DNA from 2 places in the Gordonia alkaliphila genome. Region 2 is predicted to be linked to the other one. Evidence: riboswitches for the same ligand, from Rfam matches in the RefSeq annotation. Region 2 holds a riboswitch; the other holds the start of a gene.
The links. Region 2 has a riboswitch for cyclic di-AMP ahead of ABD989_RS01200 (transglycosylase family protein). Riboswitches for the same ligand answer to the same signal wherever they lie in the genome.
Positions count from the first base shown of each region.

Region 1 (9,345 bases), on a different contig from region 2:
GCTGCAGAAGATCGACGCGCGCAGCGTGTCCGCCGAACGTGCGTTGCTGAGTTCGATGACGGCGCGGTCCGGTGGTGCCTTCGGTGGTTGGGCGGTACTGGCGCCGGGGTCGGTCGCTACTGTGACGGAGTGAGTTCTGAGAATGCCGCTCCCCAGTCCGCACCGTCCTCGCCGGTCGCGTTCACCTGGCCCGCCGTGTTGGGCAAGGTGACCGACGGATTCGATCTGTCTGCAGCAGAAGCCGGATGGGCGATGCGCGAGATCATGTCCGACGCGGCGACCGGTGCGCAGATCGCGGCCTTCGGTGTCGGCGTCAAGATGAAGGGCGCGGCGGCCGCCGAACTGCGCGGCCTGGCCGACACCATGCTGTCCATGGCCAATCGGGTGCAGACCTCGGAGGACGCGCTGGACATCGTCGGCACCGGCGGCGACCGCTCGCATACGGTGAACATCTCGACGATGACGTCGATCGTCGTCGCGGCCGCGGGCGTGCCGGTGATCAAGCACGGCAACCGCGCCGCGTCGTCCAAGAGCGGTGGCGCCGACGTGCTCGAGGCACTCGGGGTGGCGATCAACCTCGGTCCCGAGGCGGTGGAGAAATGCCTGCGCGAGGTCGGGATCGGATTCTGCTTCGCGCCGGTCTTCCACCCGGCGTTCCGGTTCACCGGCCCGCCGCGCAAGCAGATCGGCATTCCGACGGTCTTCAACGTGCTGGGGCCGCTGACCAATCCGGCGGCGCCGCCGGCCGGGCTGATCGGGTGCGCGTTCGCCGACCTCGCGCCGACGCTGGCGGAGACCTTCGCCGGCCGTGGCAATCGCGTGCTGGTGGTGCGCGGCGACGACGGTCTGGACGAGCTGACCACCACGACGACGTCGTCGGTGTGGCAGGTGTTCGACGGCGACGTCCGCGAACTGACGGTGGATCCGACCGATCTGGGTATCGAACTGGTGGAGTTGGCTGCGCTGCAGGGCGGAGACGCGCAAGTGAACGCGCAGGTGGCTCGCGATCTGTTCGGCGGAGCAGTGGGGCCGGTCCGCGACTCGGTGACGCTGAACGCGGCGGCCGCGCTGGTGGCCTTCGAACAGGATCGTCTCTTCACGCAGGCCGAGTTCACCGAGGCGCTGCGTGCGGCGGCGGTTCGGGTGGGTCAGGTGCTGGACTCGGGTGACGCGGCTGCGCGCCTGGACGCCTGGGCTGCGCTGAGCTCGTCCCTGGCGGATTAGCGGCGGCTGTGCGCCGGGGAGGAGTGTGTCACTCCTCCCCGATGGAGAAGCCGCCTTCCACCTCCGAGCTGGAATAGCTGCGGAAGGCGATGTGCGTCGCGCTGCGCTTGACGCCCGGCAGCCGGTTGATCCGGCCGGTCACCACGTCGGCGATCTGATCGTGATCGCGCACCCGGACCTTGGCGATCAGGTCGACGTCGCCGGCGCACGAGTACACCTCAGTGACGCCCGGGATATCGGCGACGGCCTGCGCGGTCTCCGGGATCTGATGAATGTCGGCTCCGATGAGGACGATGGCGGTGATCATGCTCTGAGCCTAAACGAGAGTCTCGCGCCAGCGTGCGGGCCTCGCGGGCGGCCCGGGTGAACTGTCGACGACGTTCGGCCGCCGCGAGCGGCGAGCTCAGCTCCCCGTCCACGGACACCAGGCGGGTACCGGGTTCGCCGATCCACTTCGCGATGAGTGCCACTTCCTCCGGCGGGGCGCCGGCGAGGGGGCCGGCCGAGGATTCCGGCGCTGGAATGTGCTGGGCTCCGGCGACCAGCGTCGCCACCACCGGCATCGGCGGCACGTCGCGCGGCGCACACCCCGCTCCGGCGAGACGACCGTGTCGCACGACGGCGAACTCCCACCCGCCGCCCTCGGCGGGTCGGGCGAGGACGAGCTCGTCGAGGCGGGCGATCGCCGACAGGCGCTGACAGCGGGCCAGCGCATCGATGGTGGCCGCCAAGGCGTCTCGAGCGCGCGCGGCGGTCTCGAAGCGTCGTGCGTCGGCCAGCTCGGCGAGGCGCTGCGTCAAGGTGTCCAGGACGTCGTCGGAGCGGCCCGCGAGCAACTCGCGCAATTGGCCCGGGTCCGCGGCGGCCTCGGTGACCGACGCGGCGATCTCGGCGGCCATCGTTCGGCCGGAGACCGGCCCGAAGCAGACCTCGCTCGGCGTGCGGCTGACCTTCAGGCGCGGAACCTGGTCGCCGGTGAGAGTGATCCACCAGCCGCGGTGCGGATTGGCCGAGCGTCGATTGAAGGTGGGTTTGTGCGCGGCGATCAAGGTCAGCTCCCGCACGCCGGCCTCCAGGGCGTGGGCGCACTCGATGTGGTCCACCCGCTCGGCGAGGCCCACCATCTGCGCCATCCGGGCCCGGGTGTCGGCACCGGTGAAGTAGCTGCCCACGCGGCGCCGCAGATTCACCGCGGTCCCTATATAGAGGACCTCGTCGCCCGGACCGCGGAACAGGTAGACGCCGGGGCGGTCGGGGAGTCCGTCGGCCAGCGACCGTTTGGCGCGTAGCGCGGGCGTGCCCCGCGGCAGATAAGCCGTGAGATCGCGATAGGTGCGGACATCCTGATTGCCGACCCGCTCGAGGAGATGGTGGAAGACCTCGACGGTGGCGCGGGCGTCGTCGAGCGCCCGGTGCGTGGGTCGCACCGTGACGTCGAACAGGTCGGCCAGGGCGCCGAGCTTGACCGTCGGAGCCTCCTGGCGGGTGAGGATCCGGCGGGCCATCGCCACCGTGCACAACGCCGCCGGAAACGACCAGGGGAGATGCTGGCGGGCGGCGGCCCGTTTCAGGAAGCCGACGTCGAATCGTGCGTTGTGCGCGACGAGGACGGCGCCGCGGGCGAACTCGAAGAAGGAGGGCAGCACCTCCTCTATGCGCGGGGCATCGTGCACCATCGCGGAGGTGATGCCGGTGAGGGTGACGATCTGCGGCGGAATGCTCCGCCCCGGATCGACGAGAGTGCCGAACTCGCCGAGGATCTCGCCGCCGCGGATCTTGACCGCACCGATCTCGGTGATCGCGTCGTTGTCCGGGCTGCCGCCGGTGGTCTCGAGGTCGACGACGACCAGGGTGAGGTCGGCGAGCGAGGCCGAGGCGAACGCCTCGTCCCCGGGAAGGTCGGCGAAACTCAACTGAACCATGACCGCACATTAGTTCGATCCTCCGACAAGAAGCGGGCGCGGTTCGCCGGGCGGAATTGTCGGGGGTCCGCAATACCCTGCAGTCGAGGTTGAGCCTTCCGGCGCGACACGACGACCGATTCGGCCGCGAAACTGACAATCTGTGCGGCCTGACGGTGAAATGAGAGGTAGATCACAATGAGGATCGACTGCGCGACCTGTCCGGCCCGGAACCGGGCCTGCGACGGCTGTCTGATGCAGGTGCTGTTCGCGCCTCTGGCCAGGGACTATGGTCCCGACGATGAGTGGGGGACGGCGGATTTCGAGATCGCCGACGCGGTGGATGTGCTGGTCGCCACCGATCTGATCACCGAAACCGCTGGTCGTCGCGCGAAATCCGACATCGCCGCAGTTCACACCGGGTTCCCGGAGGGACGGCGAGGCTATCTTCGTGCGGTGTGAGGAACCGGGGTGCCGCGTCGAGCGGGTGGATCGGTGGACATCGGGCCCACCGGTTTCGTAATCTTTCTGAGACCTACCGAGAAGTCGCCCCCAACCAGGGGGACGCCGATCGGAAGGACACCGCCTAATCGGCTTCCCGGATGCGTGGAAGACGAACCGGGGACCCACTCTTTTCCGGGGTGCGACCGCAAGGACGCGCGCCGGATCCGGGGTGAATCGCGGGTGACACCGCGTAGGGCCAACTCTTCCGGCCCGAATCCGACAGCTAACCCGGTCGGCGGTCAAGGGAGAATCAACCAAGGAGAACCGTTTCCGTGGCGAAACACCGTATCGAAAAGCCCAGTGGCGCCGTGAAGACCGCCAAGACCGCCGTGATCGCTGGATCGATCGCCGTCGGCGCCCTCGCGCTTGCCGCCGGGCCTGCCGATGCAGCGCCGATCTCGATTCCGGGCGTGGGCGACTTCGACCTTCCGGGTGTCGACGACAGCCAGATTCCTCAGCAGTTCAAGCAGGGCGCTCCCCAGGGCGGCGTGCTCAACAGCCGGCCAGCCCGCGCCCAGAAGGCGCTGCGCGCCGCTGAGTCGAAGATCGGTTCGCCCTACTCGTACGGTGCCGCCGGTCCGAACGCCTTCGACTGCTCGGGCCTGGTCTACTGGTCCTACAAGCAGGCAGGCAAGACCATTCCCCGCGACAGCTACGGCCAGCTCGGCGGCGGCGCTCCGGTGGCCTCGCTCGCGGCTGCCAAGCCCGGCGACGTCCTGATCTTCAACGGCGGCGGCCACGCCGGCATCTACGCGGGCAACGGCATGTTCGTGCACTCGTCGACCTACGGTGTGCCGGTCAAGCGCGACAAGGTCAAGGCCTGGGCGCTGACAGGCATCCGCCGCTACTGAGCGGAGCCGTAAGATTTCACTTTCACCCCGAACGAGCCGTGTGCCGAGCGCACACGGCTCGTTCTGGTGGTTTGGAGGAGACTTTCTCGTGACTGTTGCACGACGCACCCTTCCGTTCGTCGCGGCCCTGATGGCCGCGGCGACCTTGGCGACGACGCAGCCCGGCCCGGTGTTCGCCGAGCCGACGGGCGGACCGCAGTCGGTGCTCGCCCGGTACAAGCAGATGTCGATTCAGGCGGAGAAGTCCGCGGAAGCGATGAACAAGGCGCAGGTCGAGTACGATAAGCAGCGCGGTGTGGTGGTGACCCAGCGCAAGGCCTCGGTGAGCGCGCAGCGCCGCCTGGACGCGGCGAACGCCAAGATGAGCGCGGCGCAGACCAAACTCGATGCCTTGGCCCGCGCCAGCTATCGCGGAGCGCGCGTCAACCGGCTGTACGCGGTGCTGGTCTCCGACTCGCCGCAGGATCTGCTGAACAACATGTCCGATCTGGAGGTCCTGTCGCGGCAGTCGGCGGCGGATCTGAAGTCCATCAAGGGCATCGCGAAGGACGCGTCGAACGCCAAGAAGTCCGCTGATCAGGCTGCCGCTGCGGCGTCGACCGCGGTGAAGGACGCCGCACGCAAGCGCGGCGACCTGCAGGCCAAGCAGGCGGACTTGCAGTTGGAAGCCGTGGCGGTGCGCGCGGTCTACAAGTCGATGACCGGTAAGGAACTGGCCGCCCTGCGCGGTCCCAAGTACTCCTTCGACGCGAAGGCCGTGCCCAAGGGCACCTCGCCGGCGACCGTGGCGGTACACGCCGCCCTGAGCCGCGTCGGTGATCCGTACGTCTGGGGCGCCACCGGCCCCGACGAATTCGACTGCTCCGGCCTCATGCTGTGGGCCTACAAGCAGGCGGGCAAGACCATCCCGCGCACCAGCGAAGCGCAGTTGGCCGGCGGCAAGGCCGTCGACCGCAAGGACATCAAGCCCGGTGATCTGATCATCTATTACCCCGACGCCCACCACGTGGGTCTGTACGTGGGCAACGGATACGTGATTCACGCCTCGACCTTCGGCGTCCCGGTGGCCGTGGTGCCGATCGACAAGGCCGGTCCGTACAACAGCGCACGACGGTACTGACTTGACGCGTGTCGGCCGCCGCCTCGTGGCGGCCCCGGTCCTTCTCGCCGCCCTCGTCGGGGGCGTCACGGCGTGCGGCAGTGCGGAGCCGGCGCCGAGCCCGTCGTCGACGACCTCGCTGTACACCACCGCGCCGAACGCCTACGAGGAGCAGCGGGATGCCGGCGTCACACGCCTGCTCGACGCGCTGAGCGCAGCCCTGACCTCCGGTGATCGGGCACAGCTCGACGCGCTCATCGACCCGCTGGCCACCCCGGAGTTCCGGCGCTCGATGGAGACCGCGGCCGCCGACCTCGGTCCGAAGCCCACCCCCACGAGCAGTCGAACCCGGGCCGATGCAGCGGCCCCGTCGAGCCGGGCCGGCTCGTCCAACGAGTCGGCCCCGTCCAGCGCCCCGGCCCCGTCGAAGCCGCCGGCGCCGACGCGCGGGGATCCGCTGGTGCTGCGCACGCTGACCTACCGACTGGCCCCGAACACCGGTGCCGACCGCCTCATCGGGGGTGCGCTCGGCATCGGGCTGAGCGAGGCCGGCAGTACCGACTCCTGGGTCTCGGCCGTCACGCTGAGCTATGCGCTCGGCGGCACGTCGCGGCCCGGCGTGGACGAGCCGGTGATCGAGATCGACCAGATCCTGGCGTTCGCCCGGTACGGCGAGGACTGGAAGCTCCTCGGCGACGGCGCCCTGATCCCCGCTGCCGACGTCGACCCGGACGCGCCGACCCGTCCGCCGCAGCTCCCGCCGTGGGCGTTCCCCGGTCTCCGAGTGGTGGACGTGACGAGTGCGGGCGGGACCTCCGCGGTGCTGTCGTATCCGGGGACCGAACCGACGGTGGCTAAGGTGCGCAAGCAACTCGCGCCGGCGATCGACGGCGTCACCGACTTCTGGGGCGGCGAATGGACCCGGCGCGCCGTGGTGATGGCCACCGGCACCGGGGCGCAGTTCGCCGGGTTCACGCGGACCGAACAGGGCCAGACGTCGGCGGCGGCCGCCGCCACGGTCTACGACGCCGTCGACCGCGGATCGCGCACCGTGACCGGTCAGCGCGTGGTGCTCTCGCCGGCCGCCGGTCAGCTGTCCGAATCCGGGGTGGCGGTGATCCTGCGGCACGAGCTGTTCCACGTCGCGACCCGGATCGACACCGTCGCCGACGCGCCGATGTGGCTCACCGAGGGGGTGGCCGAGTACGTGGGCCGACGCGGCAGCACGGGCTCGCTCACCGATCTGGCTCCGGACCTGGCGGTGCAGGTCGCCGCCGGAACACTGCCCGACGAGCTGCCCGCCGACTCCGCCTTCGCGGTCGACACCGCCGCGGCGCGGGTCGCGTACCAGACCGCATGGTCGTTCGCGGCCTTCGTCGCCGACGAATACGGTGAGGACCGGCTCCGGACGATGTACGCGGCGGTGGCACAGGAAGGCGACACGGGGAGAGTTACTGCGGCGCTGGAGAAGTCGTTAGGGTCGAGCGAGGAATCGGTGATCGACGAGTGGCAGTCGTGGCTGCGGAGTGAGGTGCGCTGATGCAGCGGACGCTGTTGCTGACGAATGACTTTCCGCCCCGCCCGGGCGGCATCCAGTCCTATCTGGAGAATCTGATCGCGCACCTGCCGGCCGACGACGTGATCGTCTACGCCCCGCGGTGGAAGGGCTGCGAGGCCTACGACGCCGCCGCCCCGTACCGCATCGTCCGACACCCGGGGACGCTCATGCTGCCGAACCGGAGCGTGGCCCGGCGCGCGGCAGAGCTGGTGCGCGAGAACGACATTCACACGGTCTGGTTCGGCGCCGCCGCCCCGCTGGCGGTGCTCGGACCGGTGCTGCGTAACGCCGGCGCCCAGCGCATCGTGGCCAGCACGCACGGGCACGAGGTCGGCTGGTCGATGCTCCCCGGGGCTCGGCAGGTGCTGCGCATCATCGGCGAGACCGCCGATGTGATCACCTTCGTCAGTCGGTACACCCGGGGCCGGTTCGCCTCGGCCTTCGGGCCGCGTGGCGCACTGGAGTATCTGCCGTGCGGCGTCGACGTCGATCGGTTCGCGCCGAATGCCGCTGCGCGCCAAGAGCTTCGGGATCGCTACGGGCTGGGGGAGGCGCCGGTGGTGCTGTGCCTGTCGCGACTGGTCCCGCGCAAGGGACAGGACGTCCTGATCAAGGCCATGCCGCGACTTCTCGAGGCGGTTCCGGACGTGCACCTGATGATCGTCGGCGGCGGCCCCTACGGCGACCACCTGAAGGAACTGGCGGACAAGGTCGGCGTCGCCGACCGGGTCACGTTCACCGGCACCGTCCCCGCCGAGGAACTGCCGATGCACCACGCGATGGCCGATGTCTTCGCCATGCCCACCCGCACGCGCGGCGGTGGTCTGGATGTGGAGGGTCTGGGCATCGTGTTCCTGGAGGCCTCGGCGAGCGGGGTGCCGGTGGTGGCCGGCGACTCCGGCGGTGCGCCGGAAACCGTGCGCGACGGGGAGACCGGCATCGTGGTCGACGGCCGACGGGTCGACGAGGTGGCCGACGCGATCAGTGGTCTGCTGCTCGATCGTGAGCGGGCCGCGGACATGGGTGCCGCCGGTCGCCGGTGGATCGTCGACAACTGGCAGTGGCGCCAGCAGGCCGCGCGCCTGCGGCAACTCCTGTAGTCGCTGGCCGGCGGCGAAGACCTGCAGACACGAAAACCTACCGACACGAGAACGGGCCCCGAACGAAGTCGGGGCCCGTTCTCGTGTCGGGGCAGGGTCAGCTCACTGGTGGTAGATCTTCTCGATCTGGCGGCTGAACTTTTCGGCGACCACCTTGCGCTTCACCTTGAGCGTCGGGGTCAGTTCGCCGGTCTCCTCGGTGAAGTCCTCGAGTAGGACGCGGAACTTCTTGATCGCCTCGGCGTGCGAGACCGTCGCGTTCGCCTCGTCGACGGCGGTCTGCAGCTCGGCGTGCAGCTGGGGGTCCTTGACCAGCTCGCGCATGGTGGTGGCGGCGTTCTTGCCGTTGCGCTCGAGCCAGCCGGGGACGGCCTCCGGGTCGAGGGTGATCAGCGTCGCGATGAACGGCTGCTGATCGCCGACCACCATGGCCTGCGAGATCAGTGGGTGGGCGCGCATGATGTCCTCCATCGGCGCGGGGGAGACGTTCTTGCCGCCCGCGGTGACGATGATCTCCTTCTTGCGGCCGGTGATCCTGAGGTAGCCGTCCTGGTCAAGGGTGCCCAGGTCGCCGGTGTGGAACCAGCCGTCGGAGAGCGACTCGGCGGTGGCATCCGGGTTCTGCCAGTACCCGGCGAAGACCACGGCGCCGCTCAGCAGCACCTCGCCGTCATCGGCGATACGCACGGTATTGCCCGGGATGGGGCGGCCGACGGTGCCCATCCGGACGTGGCCGGGGGTGTTGACGGTGATGGCCGCGGTGGTCTCGGTGAGGCCGTAGCCCTCGTACACCGGGATACCGACGCCGCGGAAGAAGTGGCCCAGGCGCGCGCCGAGCGGGGCGCCGCCGGAGATCGCCATCTCGCACTGGCCGCCGAGGGCGGCGCGCAGCTTGCCGTAGACCAGCCGGTCGTACAGCTTGCGGCGCAGCTCCAGCACGGTGCCCACCGAACCGCTGTCGACGGCTTCGGAGTGGGCGATGGCGGTGGCCGCGGCCCGGTCGAAGATGGCGCCCTTGATGACGCTGTCGTCGAAGGCCTTCTGACGAGCCGAGTTGTAGACCTTCTCGAAGACGCGCGGCACCGACAGGATCAGCGACGGGCGGAAG
Region 1 covers NZ_BAABIE010000006.1:36,211-45,555, forward strand. The annotation lists gene ABD989_RS07930 (hypothetical protein) at 1-133, shown strand, start outside; gene trpD (anthranilate phosphoribosyltransferase) at 130-1,224, shown strand; gene ABD989_RS07940 (Lrp/AsnC family transcriptional regulator) at 1,253-1,531, opposite strand; gene ABD989_RS07945 (DEDD exonuclease domain-containing protein) at 1,443-3,146, opposite strand; gene ABD989_RS07950 (hypothetical protein) at 3,324-3,587, shown strand; cyclic di-AMP (ydaO/yuaA leader) riboswitch at 3,699-3,882, shown strand; gene ABD989_RS07955 (C40 family peptidase) at 3,902-4,480, shown strand; gene ABD989_RS07960 (C40 family peptidase) at 4,611-5,600, shown strand; gene ABD989_RS07965 (hypothetical protein) at 5,602-7,119, shown strand; gene ABD989_RS07970 (glycosyltransferase family 4 protein) at 7,119-8,237, shown strand; gene ABD989_RS07975 (AMP-dependent synthetase/ligase) at 8,340-9,345, opposite strand, start outside.
Region 1: linked by a shared signal. The riboswitch ahead of ABD989_RS07955 (C40 family peptidase) and the one ahead of ABD989_RS01200 (transglycosylase family protein) in region 2 are both predicted to bind cyclic di-AMP.

Region 2 (9,345 bases):
GTCCGAGCGGCCCACCGCCGCGCAGCGGTCGGCGCGTCCTTCTCCCGCCCCGAATACCGCCCGCCCGCCCGTCACCCGACCGCAGCGTCGGCACCGGCCCGACTAGTCCGGGCACCCCCGAGAACGTCCTATCCAGATACGTCCCACCCAGAGAACGTCCCGGCAACTACGACAGTGAGGTCCCCCGGTGTCCCTGCAGCCCGCAGATAAGAAGGCGCTGACCATTCTGGCCGCGGTCGGCGCGGTCATGGTGATCGTCATCGCCGTCGCCACCGCCCTCCTGGTGCGGGCGATGCCCGAGACCGATCCGAAGATCTCGGTGGCGGCGGGCACCGAGTATCAGCAGGTGTCACCGTCGTACTGGTGCACTCTGCAGATGGACGCCTGCCGGCCTGCGTACCTGAGTCTCGAACAACTCGCCGCACTGCCGGTCACCGTGTTCCCGGTGCCGATCGACGAGAGCTTGGTGCTGTCGGTGCCGTCGGAGATCGCGACCAAGCCGTGGACGCTTACCGCGCTCTACGCCACCTCCCGCGGCATCCAGCCGGTGACCTGGATCAAGACCACCGGCGACGCGTACACCGAGATCCTGCCGTCCACGCAGCACCGCGTGCTCCTGGGCATCGAGGTGAAGCCGTTCTCCGCCGTGGTCGAGGATGCGCCCGACGGTCTCGAATCCGGGCAGGGCACCATCCCGTTCCGCGGCCATTACGCGGTGGACACCCGGCCGAAGGGCTTCTCGGTGACGAACGAGACGGTGCTGGGCGAGATCCGCGGCACCGCGTAGCGAAAGCTCGTGACCGGTTAGCGGTCGAGCTCGCGGGTCACCGCGCGGACCACCTCGGAGATACGCCGAGCGGTCTTGCGGTCCGGGTAGCGACCGTTGCGCAGGTCGGGCTGCACCTTGCCCTCGAGCAGGGTGATGAGGTCGGCGATCAGGCCGTGCAGTTCGTCGGGCGTGTGCTTCTTGGTGGCCGCCCGCTGGTTCTCCCGCACATTGCGCGCCACGCTGGGCGCCGCGTCGAGCACGGTGACCCGCAGCGCCTGCGGTCCCTGGCGGCCGGCCGCCATGTCGAACTCGACCCGTTGGCCGGCTTTGAGCGCGTCGACGTCCGCGGGCAGCGCCGAGGAACGGACGTACACGTCCTCCCCGCCCTCCTGCGACAGGAAACCGAACCCCTTGGCGGGGTCGTACCACTTCACGTGACCGCTCGGCACAGTGCTCACCTTCAAACTGCTCGGACCAACTCATCAGAATGCGCCCCGCCCGCCACTGCAGATGTCCGCGGGGCGAGCTCGAGGCGCACTTTCGACCGATGGTACGCGTCGGACTACCGTGGATCTCATGCAGACCCAGAAGTCCTCGGCGCTGTTGCCCACGGCCGTGATCCTGGTCGTCATCGGATTCGTCGCCAGCATCGCCCTGCTGTTCCCCGCGGTGCGCGAGTCGAATCAGGCGATCGTGACCCTCACCTACATCCTCGCGATGGGCGCACCCATCGGCTTGCTGCTGGCTCTCGTCTTCGCCCTGATCTCCGGGCGTCGCAGCCGATGACCGACGGACCGTCGCCGCTGGTGCCGGTCGGCGACCCCGGCGCGCTCAAACGCGCGTACAGCTGCTTCCCGTCCGGCGTCGTGGCCGTGTGCCGTCGGACGACGGTCGACGGTCCCGATTTCCCGGCGGGCACCGACATCGGCATGGCGGCGAGTTCGTTCACCACCGTCTCCCTCGATCCGCCCCTGGTGTCGGTGGCGGTACGCCACGAGTCGGCCACCTGGCCGCTGCTGCGCGACGCGGACGAACTCGGTGTCAGCGTGTTCGCCGAGCACCAGGGCGACCTGGCCCGCCAGTTGGCCGGACACCCGGACCGACGGTTCGCCCGGGTGCGCCCGGTGGCCCTCTCCAGCGGTGCACTGTTCATCCCGGGCGGCACCGCTCACCTGCTCTGCACGGCCGCCGGCGAGCTGCCGGCCGGCGACCACACCGTAGTACTGCTGGAGATCCAGTCGCTGCGCAGCGATCCGACGGTGGAGCCGCTGGTCTTCCACGCGAGCACGTTCCGAGCACTGGAAGCCCGCCGCGCCCTCGACGGCGCGTGAGGCGAGTGGCCCGGGCCTCAATCTGGTTGTGACCTTAGTCACATCACGGGGAGATAACGAACCGGCTACGGGACGACCATCAGCACCGTGAACTGCGGAGATACCGAAACAGGCCGAAACCGGCCAGTAGGTAGGGGAAAAACCCCTCCTTCCGACTAGGTGACTTCCCCCGAATGGATTACGTAGTGTTCATTCCGGTCGCCCTCGGGCACCGACAAATACACATCACCCGGCGGTCGCGCCCAACCTCGTTCCGCCACCGGGTACACCGAACAATTCAGTTCAGGAACGAGGGCGGGGGACCCACCATCCCTCCGGATACCGGCGGACCGTCACCGACGGATCGCCTTGGGGTTAAGTCCAGACCGGGCCTCCCGGACCGGACCGAGCACCTCTCAGCTCGAACCCGACAGCTCACTTCGCAGGCGCGTGGAGAGAGGAAACTCAAACAGCAATGGCACGTCACGCTAAGCAGTCGTTCATGTCCAGCAAGACCGTCGCGAAGGTCGCTCTGACCTCCGCAGTCCTCGGCGGCGGCGCCGCGCTCCTCGGTGGCGGCAACGCCTCGGCCGCGACCGACGCCGAGTGGGACCGCGTCGCACAGTGCGAGTCCGGCGGTAACTGGGCCATCAACACCGGTAACGGCTACTACGGCGGCCTGCAGTTCAGCCCGAGCACCTGGACCGGCCACGGCGGCGGCCAGTTCGCCCCGAGCGCCCACCAGGCCAGCAAGGCCGAGCAGATCGTGGTCGCCGAGCGCGTCCTCGCCAGCCAGGGCAAGGGCGCTTGGCCGTCGTGCGGTGTCGGCCTGTCCGGCCACACCCCCCGCCAGGCCCCGGCCACGCCGTCGACCCCGTCGCTGCCGAAGCTGAAGGACCGCGCGGACGCACCGAAGGCCGACGACGCCAAGGACACCAACGACGCCATCTCGCAGGCACGCGCCGGCAGCCCCGAACTGCGCTCGGCCGCCGATGCCCTCGCGAAGTCGGGCTACAAGCTCGATCAGGGCCAGCTGGACCTGTTCAACGACAACAAGGGCCTGCTCGGTCTCTGATCCGAGTCGGCCGCGCCGGACACCGGCGCACAGACCAAGGAACCCCGCACCATCGGTGCGGGGTTCCTGTGCATCTGCCGGGCGGCGGTATCGGTCGAGCGGACTGCAGCCCTCGGGCGACGGCGCCCAGACCGATCGATTCCGCGCCGGACCGACTCTGGACACGCCGAAACCCCGTGCCTACTCAGGCACGGGGTTTCGCTCGTCAGTTCCGGATCAGCGGTTGATGACGGTGTGCGATTGAATGAAGGGCAGCTCGCTCGCCGGCACCGGGAACGGGTTCTCGTTGCCGAACGGCGACAGTGCACCGGCGAGATGCGCGGTGAACTCGGTGACGGCGTGATCCTCTACCGCCACATCCGGCCAGCCATTGTCCACGTAAGTATTCTTCTTAGCCACGGCCTCATTGTGCCATGCGTCCCGAGGCACCGGCGCAGGGACCGGGAAAGCCGGGGTCGGTGGCGAAGACCACGTCGGTAGGATTGTCCGGATGAGAACGGACAGCTCCCTGCGCGGCCTGGCCGAGGCGCTGGCCGACCGCTCCGATGCCGACCTCGCCGCCCTGTTGACGCGGCGCGGCGACCTCGCCTCGCCCCCGCCGCGCGGCACGGCGGTCTTGGCGCAGCGTGCCCTGTCGGCGTCGTCGATCGCACAGGCCGGGGAGAGTCTGGACCTGGCGACGGTGGCGGTGATCGAAGCCTTCCTCGAGTGCGGCTCGGACACCGCGCGCAACGACGTGATCGGACCGGTGACCCGCGATCAACTCGTCGCCGCCCTCGGCCGCCGACTCAAACGACCGGCCCTGGACGCCCGCCTGGCCGATCTGGTTGCCCAGGGCCTGATCTGGGATTCGGGAGCGGGTACCGCACGCAAACCGGCGTGGATCGCCGGCATCCATCTCCCGGCCGCACTCCCCTGGCGCGGACACCACCTGGTGGGCCCGCTCGCCACCGCCACACCCGAGCAGATTCAGGACGTGATCGACGGCCTCGACGAACGGCCGCGTGAACTGCTGGCGACGCTCACCGTCGGCTCCCCGCTGGGCCGCAGCCGCGACGCGGCCCCCGACGCCGATGCCGACGCCCCCGTCCCCCGGCTGATCCGCGCCGGCCTGCTGGCCCGGATCGACGAGCAGACCGTGGAACTGGTCCCGATGGTCGGCCGCTTGCTCCGCGGCGAGCCCCCGCTGCCGACCGCCGTGCTGGCACCCCCGCCGATGAGCGGCGGCCCCGGCCGCTTCGGCCCGGCCGACGTGGATGCCGCAGGCGCCGGCGAGGCCCTGGAACTGATCCGCCACAGCGCCACCCTGCTCGAGGTGCTCGGCCAGCACCCGGCCGCCATTCTGAAGTCCGGCGGCCTCGGCATCCGGGAACTGCGGCGGCTGGCCAAGGCCACCGGGCTGCCGGTGGCGCGAGTCGGTCTTCTGGTGGAGATCCTGGCCGCACACCGCCTCCTGGACTCCGGCCACCCCGAACCCGAACCGGCCGAGGCCACCGGCGAACCGGTCTTCGCGCCGACCGTCGGCGTCGACGCGTGGCTGCACAGCACGGCCGAACGGAAGTGGCACGGTCTGGCCCAAGCCTGGCTGGACCTGAATCGTCGGCCCTGGCAGATCGGCGACACCGACCGCGACGGCACCACCCTCGCGGCCCTGTCGAGCGAGTTGTTCGACGCCACCGCACCCGTCACCCGACGCCAGGTCCTCGAGTTGCTGGCGGAGGCACCGGAGGCCGCCCCCGTGGAGGTCGACGCCCTCGTCGCGAACCTGGCCTGGCGACACCCGCGGCACCTGCGCCGGTGGACGCGGCGATTCGTCGGCGAGACCCTCGCCGAGGCCCGCGATCTCGGACTGGTGGCGCACGGCGCCCTGACCGCGCCCGCTCGCCTCCTGCTGGCCGGAAGCGACGACGAGGACGACGCGGCCGCCGCGATCCTGGCGGCCATGCTCACCGCGCTACCGACGCCGGTGGAGCACTTCCTGGTCCAGGCCGATCTGACCCTCATGGTCCCCGGACCGATGACGGCCGAGCTGGCCGACCAGGTGGAGGCCATCGCCGACCTCGAATCGGGTGGCGCGGCCTCGGTGTATCGCATCAGCGAGAGCAGCCTGCGTCGCGCGTTCGACGCGGGGCGGTCCGGCGCGGAGATCAAGGCCCTGCTCGAGGCCCGCTCCCGCACGCCGGTGCCGCAGTCGCTGACCTTCCTCGTCGACGACGTGGCGCGCAGTCACGGCAGCCTGCGCGTCGGGGTCGCCGCCGCCTTCGTACGGTGCGAGGATCCGGCGCTGCTGGCCGAGGTGCTGCGCAGCGACGCGGCCGCGGAGGTGGCCCTGCGCGCCCTCGCCGCGACCGTCGCCGTGTCCCCGGCTCCGGTGCGCGAGGTGGTCGACGCCCTGCGGCGCGGCGGTTTCGTGCCGGCCGGCGAGGACTCCAGCGGCGCCCTGGTGGATCTGCGCAGCCGCGGCGTCCGCGTAGCCGCCCGCGCGCGCAGTGCCCGACTGCCGCGGCGTCGCAGCAAACTCGGCCTCGGGCAGGCCGAGACCATCGTCGGCCGGCTGCGCGCCGCCGACCGCGCCGAGCAGGTGCCGCGCTCGTCCATCACGACCAGCGGCGACGAGAACACGACGGCCCTGATCCAGCTGGCGCTGCGCACCGGGCGGTCGGTGCGGCTGGGCTACGTCGACGCCCAGGGCGCGGCCAGCCGACATCTGGTGAAGCCGAAGGCCCTGCAGGCCGGCCAGCTCATCGGCGCCTCCGACGAAGCCGACGATGCGAGTTTCCTCCTGCACCGGATCACCGGCCTCGAACTGCTGTGACGCACCCCGGGTGGCCGCGGCGCGTCGAACCTGGACAATGGGCATGTGACTGACGGACCCCTCATCGTTCAATCGGACAAGACGGTACTGCTGGAGATCGACCATCCGCAGGCCGGTGCCGCGCGCGCCGCGATCGCTCCGTTCGCCGAACTCGAGCGCGCGCCCGAGCACGTGCACACCTATCGGGTCACCCCGCTGGCGCTGTGGAACGCGCGGGCGGCCGGCCACGACGCCGAGCAGGTGGTCGACGCCCTGGTCACCTACTCGCGGTACCCGGTGCCGCAGCCGCTGCTGGTCGACATCGTCGACACCATGGGCCGGTTCGGTCGCCTGCAGCTGGCCAAGCACCCGGCGCACGGTCTGGTGCTGATCTCCCTGGACCGCGCGGTCCTCGAGGAGGTGCTGCGCAACAAGAAGGTCGCCCCCATGCTCGGCGCACGCATCGACGACGACACCGTGGTGGTGCACCCGTCCGAGCGCGGCCGCCTCAAGCAGGTGCTGCTCAAGATCGGCTGGCCCGCCGAGGACCTCGCCGGCTACGTCGACGGCGAAGCGCACGACATCGACCTGGCGCAGGACGACTGGGAGCTGCGCGACTACCAGCAGATGGCCGCCGACTCGTTCTGGGCGGGCGGCTCGGGCGTGGTGGTGCTCCCCTGCGGCGCGGGCAAGACCATGGTCGGCGCGGCCGCCATGGCCAAGGCCGGCGCCACCACGCTGATCCTGGTGACCAACACCGTCGCCGGACGGCAGTGGAAGCGCGAGCTGATCGCGCGCACCACGCTGACCGAGGACGAGATCGGCGAGTACTCGGGCGAGCGCAAGGAGATCCGCCCGGTCACCATCGCGACCTACCAGGTGATGACGCGTAAATCCAAGGGCGAGTACAAGAATCTGGATCTGTTCGACTCCCGCGACTGGGGCCTGATCATCTACGACGAGGTGCATCTGCTGCCCGCCCCCGTCTTCCGGATGACCGCCGATCTGCAGTCGCGCCGTCGTCTCGGCCTGACCGCGACGCTGGTCCGCGAGGACGGCCGCGAGGGCGACGTCTTCAGCCTCATCGGCCCCAAGCGCTACGACGCCCCGTGGAAGGACATCGAGGCGCAGGGCTGGATCGCCCCCGCCGACTGCGTCGAGGTCCGGGTGACCATGTCCGACGACGAGCGCCTGCAGTACGCGGTGGCCGAGGCCGACGCCAAGTACAAGCTCTGCTCCTCCGCCCACTCGAAGCTGCGCGTGGTCCGCTCGATCCTGGAGCAGCACCGCGGTGCGCCGACCCTGGTGATCGGCGCCTACATCGACCAGCTGGAGGAGTTGGGGCGCGAGCTCGACGCCCCGGTGATCCAGGGGTCCACCCGCAACGCCGAGCGGGAGAAGCTCTTCGACGCGTTCCGGCGCGGCGAGATCGACACGCTGGTGGTCTCCAAGGTGGCCAACTTCTCCATCGACCTCCCGGAGGCCTCGGTGGCGATCCAGGTCTCGGGCACCTTCGGGTCCCGACAGGAGGAGGCCCAGCGCCTCGGCCGCCTGCTGCGCCCCAAGGCCGACGGCGGCCAGGCGCACTTCTACTCGGTGGTCTCCCGGGACAGCCTCGACGCCGACTACGCGGCGCACCGCCAGCGTTTCCTGGCCGAGCAGGGCTACGCCTACCGGATCATCGACGCCGGCGATCTGCCGCTGGTCTGAGACGGGAGCACCCATGACCCAGGAGCAGTCGGCGCCCCTCGTCGGGCGCCTGCAGCCGTTCGCCGAGACCATCTTCGCCGAGATGTCGGCGCTGGCCGCCCGGCACGACGCCATCAACCTCGGCCAGGGCTTTCCGGACACCGACGGGCCCGCCTCGATGCTGTCCGCGGCCCAGGAGGCCATCGCCACCGGCCACAATCAGTACCCGCCGGGCATCGGCGTGGCGGCGCTGCGGGAGGCGGTCAGTGAGCAGCAGGCCCGCGACTACGGCCTGCAGTACGACCCGGACACGCAGGTGCTGATCACCGTCGGCGCCACCGAGGCCATCGCCGGGGCCGTCCTGGGACTGGTGGAGCCGGGCCGCGAGGTGATCATGATCGAGCCGTACTACGACGCCTACGCTGCGACCGTGGCGCTGGCCGGGGCCGTGCGACGCACCGCCGGCCTGGTGCCCGACGGCGACGGTTTCCGCCTCGATCTGGATGCCCTGCGCGCCGCGTTCACCTCGAACACGGCCGCGGTGATCGTGAACTCGCCGCACAACCCGACCGGCACGGTGCTGACCGACGACGAACTCGCCGAGATCGCGCGCCTGTGCATCGCGCACGACGTCGTCGCGATCACCGACGAGGTCTACGAGCATCTGGTCTTCGGCGAGCGCACCCATCGGTCGCTGGCGACCTTCGACGGCATGGCCGAGCGCACCCTGCGCATCTCGAGCGCCGCCAAGACCTTCCACGTGACCGGTTGGAAGGTCGGTTGGATCAGCGGGCCCGCCGACCTGGTCGCCGCCGCCCGCGGCGCCAAGCAGTATCTGAGCTACGTGGGCAGCGGGCCGTTCCAGCCTGCGGTGGCCCTGGCCCTGCGCACCGAATCGGCGTGGGTCGCCGACCAGACGCGAGACCTTGCCCGACGGCAGGTGGCCCTGTCCGCGGCGCTGGCCGACGCCGGTTTCGGCGTGCACTCCACCGACGGCACCTACTTCGTGCTGGCCGATCCGCGGCCGCTCGGCTACACCGACGGCGCCGCCCTCTGCCGGGCACTGCCCGCCCGCGTCGGGGTGGCCGCGGTGCCCGCGAGCGCCTTCGTCGATCCGGCCCCGGGGCACGACCGCGCCAATCCGCAGTGGGACCACCTGGTCCGCTTCGCCTTCTGCAAACAGGACGACGTGATCGTCGAAGCCGCCCGCCGGCTGCGCACCCTGGCGAGATAGTAGAACGTCCGTTCGATACCTGGCGTATGCTGGCGCCATGAGCACCGGCATCCAGGACTCGCTCTTCGACACCCCCGCGACGGCCGACGATGCGCCGACCGTGCACCCGCTGGCGACCGGCATCACCCGTCGGGCGCTCGCCGCCGACGCGTGGGTGGATCTGCGGCCCGGCTGGCTCACCGGCACCGTCGGCCTGTTCGACCGACTGCGCCGGTCCGTGCCGTGGCGCGCCGAGCAGGTCCGCATGTACGACGCCACGCTGCCGGTACCGCGGTTGACCGCCGCCTACCCGGCCGACACTCGCCTGCCCGATCCGCTGTTGGGCGAGCTCCGCGCCGCGCTGACCGACCACTACCGGTCGGCGCTGCCCGAGGGCTTCGCCAGCGCGGGCCTGTGCCTGTACCGCGACGGCCGCGACAGCGTCGCCTGGCACGGCGACCGGATCGGCCGCGGCGCCTACCGGGACACCCTGGT
Region 2 covers NZ_BAABIE010000001.1:250,567-259,911, reverse strand. The annotation lists gene ABD989_RS01225 (MFS transporter) at 1-106, shown strand, start outside; gene ABD989_RS01220 (DUF2771 family protein) at 188-787, shown strand; gene ABD989_RS01215 (cold-shock protein) at 805-1,218, opposite strand; gene ABD989_RS01210 (hypothetical protein) at 1,346-1,555, shown strand; gene ABD989_RS01205 (flavin reductase family protein) at 1,552-2,100, shown strand; cyclic di-AMP (ydaO/yuaA leader) riboswitch at 2,357-2,544, shown strand; gene ABD989_RS01200 (transglycosylase family protein) at 2,582-3,154, shown strand; gene ABD989_RS01195 (hypothetical protein) at 3,371-3,553, opposite strand; gene ABD989_RS01190 (helicase-associated domain-containing protein) at 3,645-5,969, shown strand; gene ABD989_RS01185 (DNA repair helicase XPB) at 6,015-7,658, shown strand; gene ABD989_RS01180 (pyridoxal phosphate-dependent aminotransferase) at 7,672-8,871, shown strand; gene ABD989_RS01175 (alpha-ketoglutarate-dependent dioxygenase AlkB) at 8,909-9,345, shown strand, end outside.